DNA from 2 places in the Vibrio sp. QJM3NY_15 genome. Region 2 is predicted to be linked to the other one. Evidence: predicted binding sites of a transcription regulator. Region 2 holds the regulator's gene; the other holds the start of a gene.

Region 1 (4,664 bases), 830 kb from region 2:
GTCACACCACCCCTTCAGCAGATTAAGCGCTTGTAGGCCGTCGCAACATTCAATAATGTTCAAACCCAGTTGCGATAAAGTGCCTTTGATCTGATTGCGCGCGGTTGAAGAGTCATCAACGATAAGCACACTACGCCCAACCATTTCATTGGCAAGTTGCTCATCTAAAACACCGTCAGAAATCGAAACGTCATAATCGATGATTTCAGCGAGTACCTTTTCAACATCAATGATCTCAACGATCTTATGTTGCTCTTCTTCTTGAATGTGGGTGATAGCAGTTAAGTAGTTTGCACGACCCGTCGTCTTTGGTGGCGGCTGAATTTCAGTCCACGTCGTATTCACGATGTTACGCACTTGTCCAACCAAGAAGCCTTGTACGGTTCGGTTGTATTCGGTGATGATTAAGTTATTTTCTTGAGTCTCATCACGAGATGGTGGGAAACCAATCGCGCTACGCAAATCGATAACAGGCACCGATTCGCCACGTAAAGAAGCGACACCCGTAATATGATGGTGAGAACCTGGCAGGCGAGTTAACACTGGCACTTTTAGGACTTCTTTCACTTTAAATACGTTAATCGCAAATAGTTGACGACTATTTAAGCTGAATAACAAGAGTTCCAGACGGTTTTCACCGACTAGTTTGGTTCTCTGATCAACCGAATTTAAAACGCCAGACATACAACACCTTAGTGACAAATAATAACTGAGGCTACAATAGCCTACTTCAATAGGTTAAAGCAAAGCGCCATTGCACAGAATGCTTAAACTAAGTACAACAAATAACGTTATACATAGTTTAAGGAGATGATAAGAGTTAGGTAAGGCTATAGGAAGAGTAAAAGAGGCTTAACCTTCAATGACTTTCATCAATAATTGACCATCGTATAAAGCTTGTTTAACAAGCGCTGCACCCGGCATGGTTGCTTGTTTATAGAATCGAGATTCCACCAGCTCTAAATCTTGATGGTAAACCGATAAACTCTGCTCTTCGATACACTTTTGAATCGCAGGATACAACACGCTTTTAGCCTGATTGATAACACCACCCACCAAGATTTTCTCAGGGTTGAATAGGTTAATCACAATCGCAATCGCAGAGCCTAGGTAACGGCCTAATTGTTCAATCACTTCTACCGCTAGTGGATCACCCGCCGCTGCGGCAGCACAGATTTGTTCAATCGTGACATCTTCAAACACAGTAAGTGTGGATTCTTCACCATTGGCTAATCGTTCTTTGACTTGCTCACGGATCGCCTGCGAGCTCGCAACCGTTTCTAAACAGCCTCGGTTACCACAATGACAAAGCTTGCCCTCTTTCTCGATCTGAATATGACCCAATTCACCGATGTTACCGTGACGACCTTGTAGAACTCGGCCATCTAGGATAATCCCAGCACCGACACCATGGTGAATCGAGATAAGAACTGAATTATCGTTATCTTGTGAGTGACCAAACAGCTTCTCAGCTAATGCCCAAGCTCGAGTATCATTGGCAATAAAGACCGGTAGACCTGTTTCTTTGTAGATCTCGGGGCCCAACGCTAAATTTTTAACGTTGTAGTGCGGCATCTGCAGCACAATACCTTGCTCAGAATTCACCAGACCCGGTAGAGTAACGGCAATACTGGTTACCCTATCAAGCTGTTCCGCATAGGTTTGGAAAAACTCATCAATTTCATGAAGAAGACGAGCAAGCACATCCTCTTGGTCACGTTCGTGAATATCAATTTTAGTATCGATAAGTACATCGCCACCCAACTCATGAAGCGCGATCGTGAGATACCCACGACCAAGACGCATCGACAGAAACTGCCAACCTTCATTATTGGTTTGCAAACCCACAGCAGGACGTCCACGAGTCGTGGCTTCTTGAACCGTCGTCTCATGGATAAGGTGGGCTTCAATAAGTTCGCGGGTAATTTTAGTAATACTCGCCGGAGCCAACTCACTTTGCTTGGACAGTTCGATACGAGAAATAGGACCTTTAAGGTCAATTAGTTTATATACACGACCAGCATTGACCTGTTTGATATGATCAATATGGCCCGGTTGAGCCATGTACATTTTACGCTCCAGAAATCATCAACGGGTTAATTTTTTTACTTTGCGAAGTAATTGTGAAGTGACTTGGTATATCGCCGTGACCAGTATCACGTATATACATGAATCTTTGTGTATCTAGTCAAATAGTTTAAGAAAAATTAACACCCACATCGATAATTTGAGACTTAATTTTCATAAAAAAACATCGTGTTTGAGTCCTAAATTCAATAAATAACAGCAAATACAGAAATATCTTCCTAGCTCCCAATAAATTATCAATTAATGCATATACTTAATTCTGTCTTGTACAAGATTTTCTAGGTCTCACCTTCGGAGCATTCATGACATCAGAATTAAGAAAAACAAAAATCGTCACCACTTTAGGACCATCAACAGATAAAGGTAACGTCCTTGAAGAGATCATCAAAGCTGGCGCCAATATCGTCCGTATGAACTTCTCTCACGGCAGCAGCGATGACCATATTCAACGCGCTGAAAAAGTCCGAGCAATAGCGAAAAAGTTCGGCACTCAAATCGCAATCCTCGGCGACTTACAAGGTCCCAAGATTCGAGTGTCTACTTTTAAAGACGGTAAAATCCAACTCGCAGTAGGCGACAAGTTCACGCTCGACAGCAGCCTAGGTTTAGGTGAAGGCAATCAACAAGCCGTAGGACTCGATTACAAAGAGTTACCAAACGATGTGTCAGCTGGTGATGTGCTGTTGCTTGATGATGGTCGCGTTCAATTAAAAATCACCGAAGTCGAAGGCTGTCGCGTTCATACTGAAGTCACTATTGGTGGCCCGCTGTCGAATAACAAAGGCATCAACAAGAAAGGCGGTGGACTGTCTGCAGAAGCGCTCACCGACAAAGACAAGCGAGACATCATCACCGCAGCTCAAATCCAAGTCGACTATTTGGCTGTGTCTTTCCCACGCAACGGCGCAGACATGCACTACGCTCGTCAGTTAGCACGAGAAGCAGGATTAGAAGCTCACCTTGTCGCTAAAGTCGAGCGAGCGGAGACCGTTGCCACTGTTGAGAACATGGATGACATCATAATGGCCTCAGATGTCGTCATGGTGGCTCGTGGTGACCTCGGAGTGGAAATTGGCGACCCAGAGTTAGTTGGAGTACAAAAACAGCTTATACGCCGTGCTAGAGCGCTTAACCGAACAGTGATCACCGCAACTCAAATGATGGAATCGATGATCTCCGCTCCAATGCCAACTCGTGCAGAAGTCATGGATGTAGCCAACGCCGTACTAGACGGCACCGATGCCGTGATGCTTTCAGGTGAAACCGCTGCGGGTGATTACCCCGTTGAAACCGTGAAATCAATGGCCGAAGTCTGTATCGGCGCTGAAAAGATGGCGGGCATTAACAACCAGTCTAATTACCGTATTGACCGCACCTTTGTCACGGCCGAAGAAACCGTTTCGATGGCGACCATCTACTCTGCAAACCATATGGAAGGCATTAAAGGTGTGGTGACTCTAACCGAATCAGGCCGCACCGCTCTGATGATGTCACGCCTAAGTGCCGATATGCCGATCTATGCGCTGTCTCGTAACGAAGGGACGCTGAACCGCTGTACTTTGTATCGAGGTGTTACCCCTATCTACTTCGAGACAGAAGCCAAAGACAGCTTTGATATCGCGCTGTCTACGCTCACTTGCTTGAAAGAGAAAGGACACCTTAAATTTGGTGACCTAGTGATCGTCACTCAAGGCGACATTATGGATGTGGCGGGCTCAACCAACTGCATGAGAATCTTGCCTGTCACTTAACATGGTTGTATTTGATTAGGTCAGTTCGTTGATCAGCGACCCTGCCAAGACCAAAAAAGGGTTATTGAACTAAGTTCAGTAACCCTTTTTCACTTCAGAACATTGTTAGCTCATTGCGTACTAACTTTCAAATTCGAGTATGACTTATCAATTTCGAATATTACTTATCAGCAGCGCAAGTCACCAACTGTGGCATATGTGAGCTGCGAGCGTTTTCCGTTGACGTATAGGTTTCTACAAACCGGTAACCCGCCTCTAACCCTAATTCGTAATCGTACAGCAAGTCTTCCTTGTCACTCATCAAAGAGCTCGACTTAAGCGGTTTGCTAGGTGCAATTTGAACAACAAACGCATCGTCCGGTGGGGAATTCAAAAAGTTCTGAGTTAATGAGTAGGTCTGATAATGAACCATCAACATGTCAGCTAAGCCAGAATCAAACTTATCGCCAATCAAATGACTTAAGCGATAAATATCATCAGCACCAAATAGCCATCGTCCACCATTGAGTAGATCAAGGTGCCCTCTATCGCGCTTTTGCTCCTTTGAACGGAGAATTTGCTGCTGAAAGAATGACGTCCAATCGGTTTTCCATTGTTCTACTTTTTGTTGCCAATGGTCTTGCACACTATCAAACGACTCACGGAACCATTCCAACTCTTCTGCCGAGATCGGCTTAGGAGCTTTCACTAAGGCGTGTTTACGTTGAATCTCATTGGATAGCTCAGCACCCTCTTCCAACACAGGCTCTGTACGTATCACGACTATCGAGCGAGCTTGCCTACGCCATGCTTCTTGCACAGGAATAGACGCAGACACGCCACCGT
Region 2 (4,664 bases):
AGGCATCTGCATTCAAGGTTTCCCAATAACCCTAAGGTTGCAGTTGGGATATCGCTAGGCGGCAACATGTTGGCTAATTATCTCGCCGACTACGCAGATGATCCGTTAATCTCAGCGGCGACGATTGTTTCAGCCCCCTTTGACCTTGCTTGTTGTTCAAGTCGTATTGAACAAGGCTTCTCCAAACTCTATAAAAAGTACCTGCTCAATTCTTTGAAATCGAATGCATTGAAGAAACATAAACTGCTGCAAGAGAAGATTGGCATCTCAGCGGAAAGCATTAAGAAGATCGATAAGCTGTATGAGTTTGATGAGCGAATTACTGCGCCTTTGCACGGCTTCAAGAATGCACAAGATTACTATGCTCAATGCTCTGCCTTACCGAAGTTGAATCGGATTAAGCTACCCACACAGATCATTCATGCGAAAGATGACCCTTTCATGACCGATGATGTGATTCCAAAATTCGTTCTACCTGACAACATCGACTATCGTCTGTTTCAAAAAGGCGGCCATGTGGGGTTCATTACTGGTAGTACGCTCAAACCAAGGTTTTGGTTAGAAGAAGCATTACCCGCTTACTATGAAAGTATTCAAGATTCGGCATAATGGCCGAGCCTTTTAAGGGCTGAGTGATAGGCGTCGCTAGACACACTAATCAACACATCAATAAACCTATTTATGAACATATCCATGAACATAAAAGAGAGAAGTATTTATGATCATCCCATGGCAAGACATCGCACCAGAAACGCTAGAAAACCTCATTAAAGAATTCGTGCTACGTGAAGGCACAGACTACGGTGACGTAGAGGTTTCACTGCAAAACAAGATTGACCAAGTGAAACATCAATTAGCCTCAAAGGAAGTCAGTATCGTGTTTTCTGAGCTGCATGAAACCGTTGATATTCAAGTCACAAAACGCTTCTAAGCTGCGCTCATAAAGGAGCCGTGTTATAGTGGTAAACGATTGCTAACAAGTAAGTTACTCAAAAGACAAGGGTTGTCATGTCCGCTAAACATCCAATTATTGCGGTGACGGGTTCATCTGGAGCCGGCACCACCACTACCTCAGAAGCCTTCCGTAAAATGTTCAATATGATGGACGTGAAGGCAGCTTGGGTTGAAGGGGATAGTTTCCATCGCTTCACTCGACCAGAGATGGATGTCGAGATCCGTAAGGCGCGCGAGCAAGGTAAGCACATCAGCTACTTTGGTCCACAAGCTAACGATTTTGGCGCATTAGAAGAGTTCTTCCGCCAATACGGAAATGAAGGCACGGGTAAAGTCCGTAGCTATCTACATACCTTCGATGAAGCCGTTCCTTACAACCAAATGCCCGGCACCTTTACGCCATGGCAAGAGATCCCTGAAAACTCGGATGTGATGTTCTACGAAGGCCTTCATGGTGGCGTAGTCGATGGCGACATTAACGTCTCGCAACATGTCGATCTGCTTATCGGCATGGTACCGATCGTAAACTTGGAGTGGATCCAGAAATTCGTTCGTGACACACGCGATCGTGGGCACTCTCGCGAAGCGGTGATGGATTCTATTGTTCGCTCAATGGATGATTACCTTAACTACATTACCCCGCAGTTTTCGCGTACTCATATCAACTTTCAGCGTGTACCTACCGTAGATACATCGAATCCACTGAACGCCAAAGGGATTCCAAGTTTAGACGAAAGCTTCGTAGTTATACGTTTGCGCGGCATCAAAAACGTCGATTTTCCTTACCTTTTGGCTATGATTGATGGCTCATTTATGTCACGTCATAACACGCTTGTGGTGCCAGGAGGCAAGATGAGTTTTGCTATGGAGCTCATTGTAAGGCCAATTCTACAACAACTAATCGAAACCGGAAAAATAGGTTAACAAAACGACATTCTGGTTGATTACTTTTCATACCGTGATCATGTGCACAATTTTGCGTAAAAAATCGTAGCTTGGTCACGATTAAAATCAAGAAATAGTACCTGAAAAAGGATACTATTCTTAAACGAAACACAAGATAGCTTGCAGCACTCAACGAGTGCTCTTATCCTAACTGAGTCAATTCAGGCTTAGCTAAAATACGGAAAGCGGCAAGCATACCCTGCAGAGGAAGTGAGATATTATGGTTCTAGGTAAACCTCAAACCGATCCAACATTAGAGTGGTTCCTTTCACACTGTCATATTCATAAGTACCCTTCAAAAAGTACTTTGATTCATGCTGGTGAAAAGGCAGAAACCTTGTACTACATCGTTAAAGGTTCTGTGGCTGTTCTTATCAAAGACGAAGAAGGTAAGGAAATGATTCTTTCTTACCTAAACCAAGGCGACTTCATCGGTGAACTTGGACTTTTCGAAGAAGACCAAGAGCGTACTGCGTGGGTTCGTGCTAAATCTCCTTGTGAAGTAGCTGAAATTTCTTTCAAGAAATTCCGTCAACTTATCCAAGTGAACCCAGATATCCTGATGCGCCTTTCAGCGCAAATGGCAAACCGTCTACAAGTAACTAGCCAAAAGGTTGGTGACTTAGCGTTCCTTGACGTAACAGGTCGTATCGCTCAAACGCTACTAAACCTAGCGAAACAGCCAGATGCAATGACTCACCCTGATGGCATGCAAATCAAGATCACTCGTCAAGAGATTGGCCAGATCGTTGGTTGTTCTCGTGAGACCGTAGGTCGTATCTTGAAGATGCTTGAAGAGCAGAACCTAATTTCTGCACACGGTAAGACTATCGTGGTATACGGCACTCGTTAATCTCGATTAACTGAGCCAAAAATTTGAAAGCCACCAAATGCAAATTTGGTGGCTTTTTTGTTTTCTAGAGATCTAGAGAGCAGATGCGAGATGCGAGATGCGAGATGCGAGATGCGAGATGCGAGATGCGAATAGAGCACCTACCGCGTCCCAGCGCAAACACTCTCGATGCGAAGCGCACCCGCACCTCGAGGGCAAAGCCCGTGCTCGTATCTTCTTTAACCGTTGGTGCTTTCAAAGATTTTGTCAGCAGATGCCGCGACAAATCCGGTATAAAGATCACCATTGGCCATCGCATAACGCTTAGCGAACTCATAGAAGCCCCCAGGAATCATCTCATTGCCTTCAACAAATGAAACTGGGACTTTATCTGCCATTGTTGATGATTGCTCTAATAAGACCTCTGGAGAGCCTTTCACCTCGCCGCCAGATGCATTGATAGTGAATCCTGATTCGCTCAGGTAATCATTTACTGCCTGAACTTCATCAAAAGCGTCAAGTTGATTAACGCTCACCGTAAAGTGGTTTGCACCGTAACCATGAGCTGCGAGCCAAGAAGCGTATTCACTCTCTTTTGCTAGCACTTGGAAATCTGCGAAGCTCAAATCCCAAAGACGACCACCAAACAAGAATTCATGACCTTGAAGCTTACTTGCGTCAACTTGCTCAACCAACTTAGCAACGATCTGTTGTAAGCCACTTGAACACTCTTCTACCTTCAACTCACTAATGAACACTTTTGGTTGGTTTGGATCTGGGTGCTCGTAGTGCTTAGCCACTAGCTTCTTGCTCTCAAATAAGTAATCACCACACGCCTTGTAACCTAACTCAAGGAAAGGTTTAGCCAATGTTTCAATACCTAGCGGTGCAACATTGAAAGTACGCAGTGCAATGTGATCATTAATCAGAGCTTCGTCTTCTTTCAGCAAGTGATGCACTTTCTCAGCCGATGGACAAAGCCTGTGAATGTAATCGTCCCATAGTGATTTAAAGAGTAGATCGGGCGTCATGGTGACTCCTTGTCAGAGGTTCTAGCAAGCTAGTAATTTGGATTAGAAAGGGAGAGGCTGGACATAGAGTCAGCAGCCATCAGCCTGTGACATACTTGTTCTATTATTATCTACCGTCCAATCGAGGTGTCGGACGTGGGTGAAAAGAGGAAGCGATAACACCGCTTCCTTATTACACAATCAATCAATGAATCTGTTATTCATGAACTTAGAGCTCATAAGCTTATGATTCATCAAGTTATAGCTTAAAAGCCAAAACTACAGCTCAATACCTGGGCTAAACGTAGCTGGCAGTTGAGTTTCACCACCTTCCATTGACGCCATTGGGTAAGCACAGTAGTCCGCCGCGTAGTAAGCACTTGGGCGTAGGTTGCCTGAAGCACCCGGGCCACCAAATGGTGCATCACCACTTGCGCCTGTTAGCTGGCGGTTACGGTTAACAATACCCGCACGGATATGGTCAACGAAGTATTCCCATTCAGAATCATCTGTTGATACAAGACCCGCAGACAAACCAAAGCGCGTGTCATTAGCCAGTTCAACTGCTTGCTCTAGCGATTGGTAGCGAACCACTTGCAGCAATGGGCCGAAGTACTCTTCATCTGGCAACTCAGCAATGTTGGTTGCATCGATAATACCCGGAGAAACAAACGCCGCTTCGCCCGCTTTTGCTTCAACTAGGCTTACACCACCTAGTGATTGCAGATTAGCTTGCGCGTCCAAAATGAACTTAGCCGCCGCTTCAGAGATCTGTGGTCCCATGAAGGGTGCTGGCTCAGCGAATGGCTGATCAACACGAATCTTCAAGGTCGCCGCAACGAGCTTATCGAGCAGTTGATCGCCCTTCTCGCCAACAGGAACATACAAACGACGAGCACATGTACAACGTTGACCTGCACTGA

What was found. Region 2 encodes CRP, which controls carbon source genes, mostly activating them, when cyclic AMP is high. Its sites were predicted from a motif close to TGTGANNNNNNTCACA; they were not measured.
Region 1: a site for CRP is predicted at 2,146-2,161, ahead of mlc (sugar metabolism global transcriptional regulator Mlc). Genes of this name have one in related genera too.

The regions. Positions count from the first base shown of each region.
Region 1 is NZ_CM173517.1:2,474,306-2,478,969, forward strand. Features, by position in the region: gene AC3CKG_RS10980 (chemotaxis protein CheV) at 1-684, opposite strand, end outside; gene mlc (sugar metabolism global transcriptional regulator Mlc) at 853-2,070, opposite strand; gene pyk (pyruvate kinase) at 2,391-3,839, shown strand; gene AC3CKG_RS10995 (patatin-like phospholipase family protein) at 4,000-4,664, opposite strand, start outside.
Region 2 is NZ_CM173517.1:3,308,782-3,313,445, forward strand. Features, by position in the region: gene AC3CKG_RS14935 (hydrolase) at 1-609, shown strand, start outside; gene AC3CKG_RS14940 (YheU family protein) at 719-931, shown strand; gene AC3CKG_RS14945 (phosphoribulokinase) at 1,009-1,878, shown strand; gene crp (cAMP-activated global transcriptional regulator CRP) at 2,120-2,752, shown strand; gene AC3CKG_RS14955 (2-oxoadipate dioxygenase/decarboxylase family protein) at 2,971-3,762, opposite strand; gene astD (succinylglutamate-semialdehyde dehydrogenase) at 4,021-4,664, opposite strand, start outside.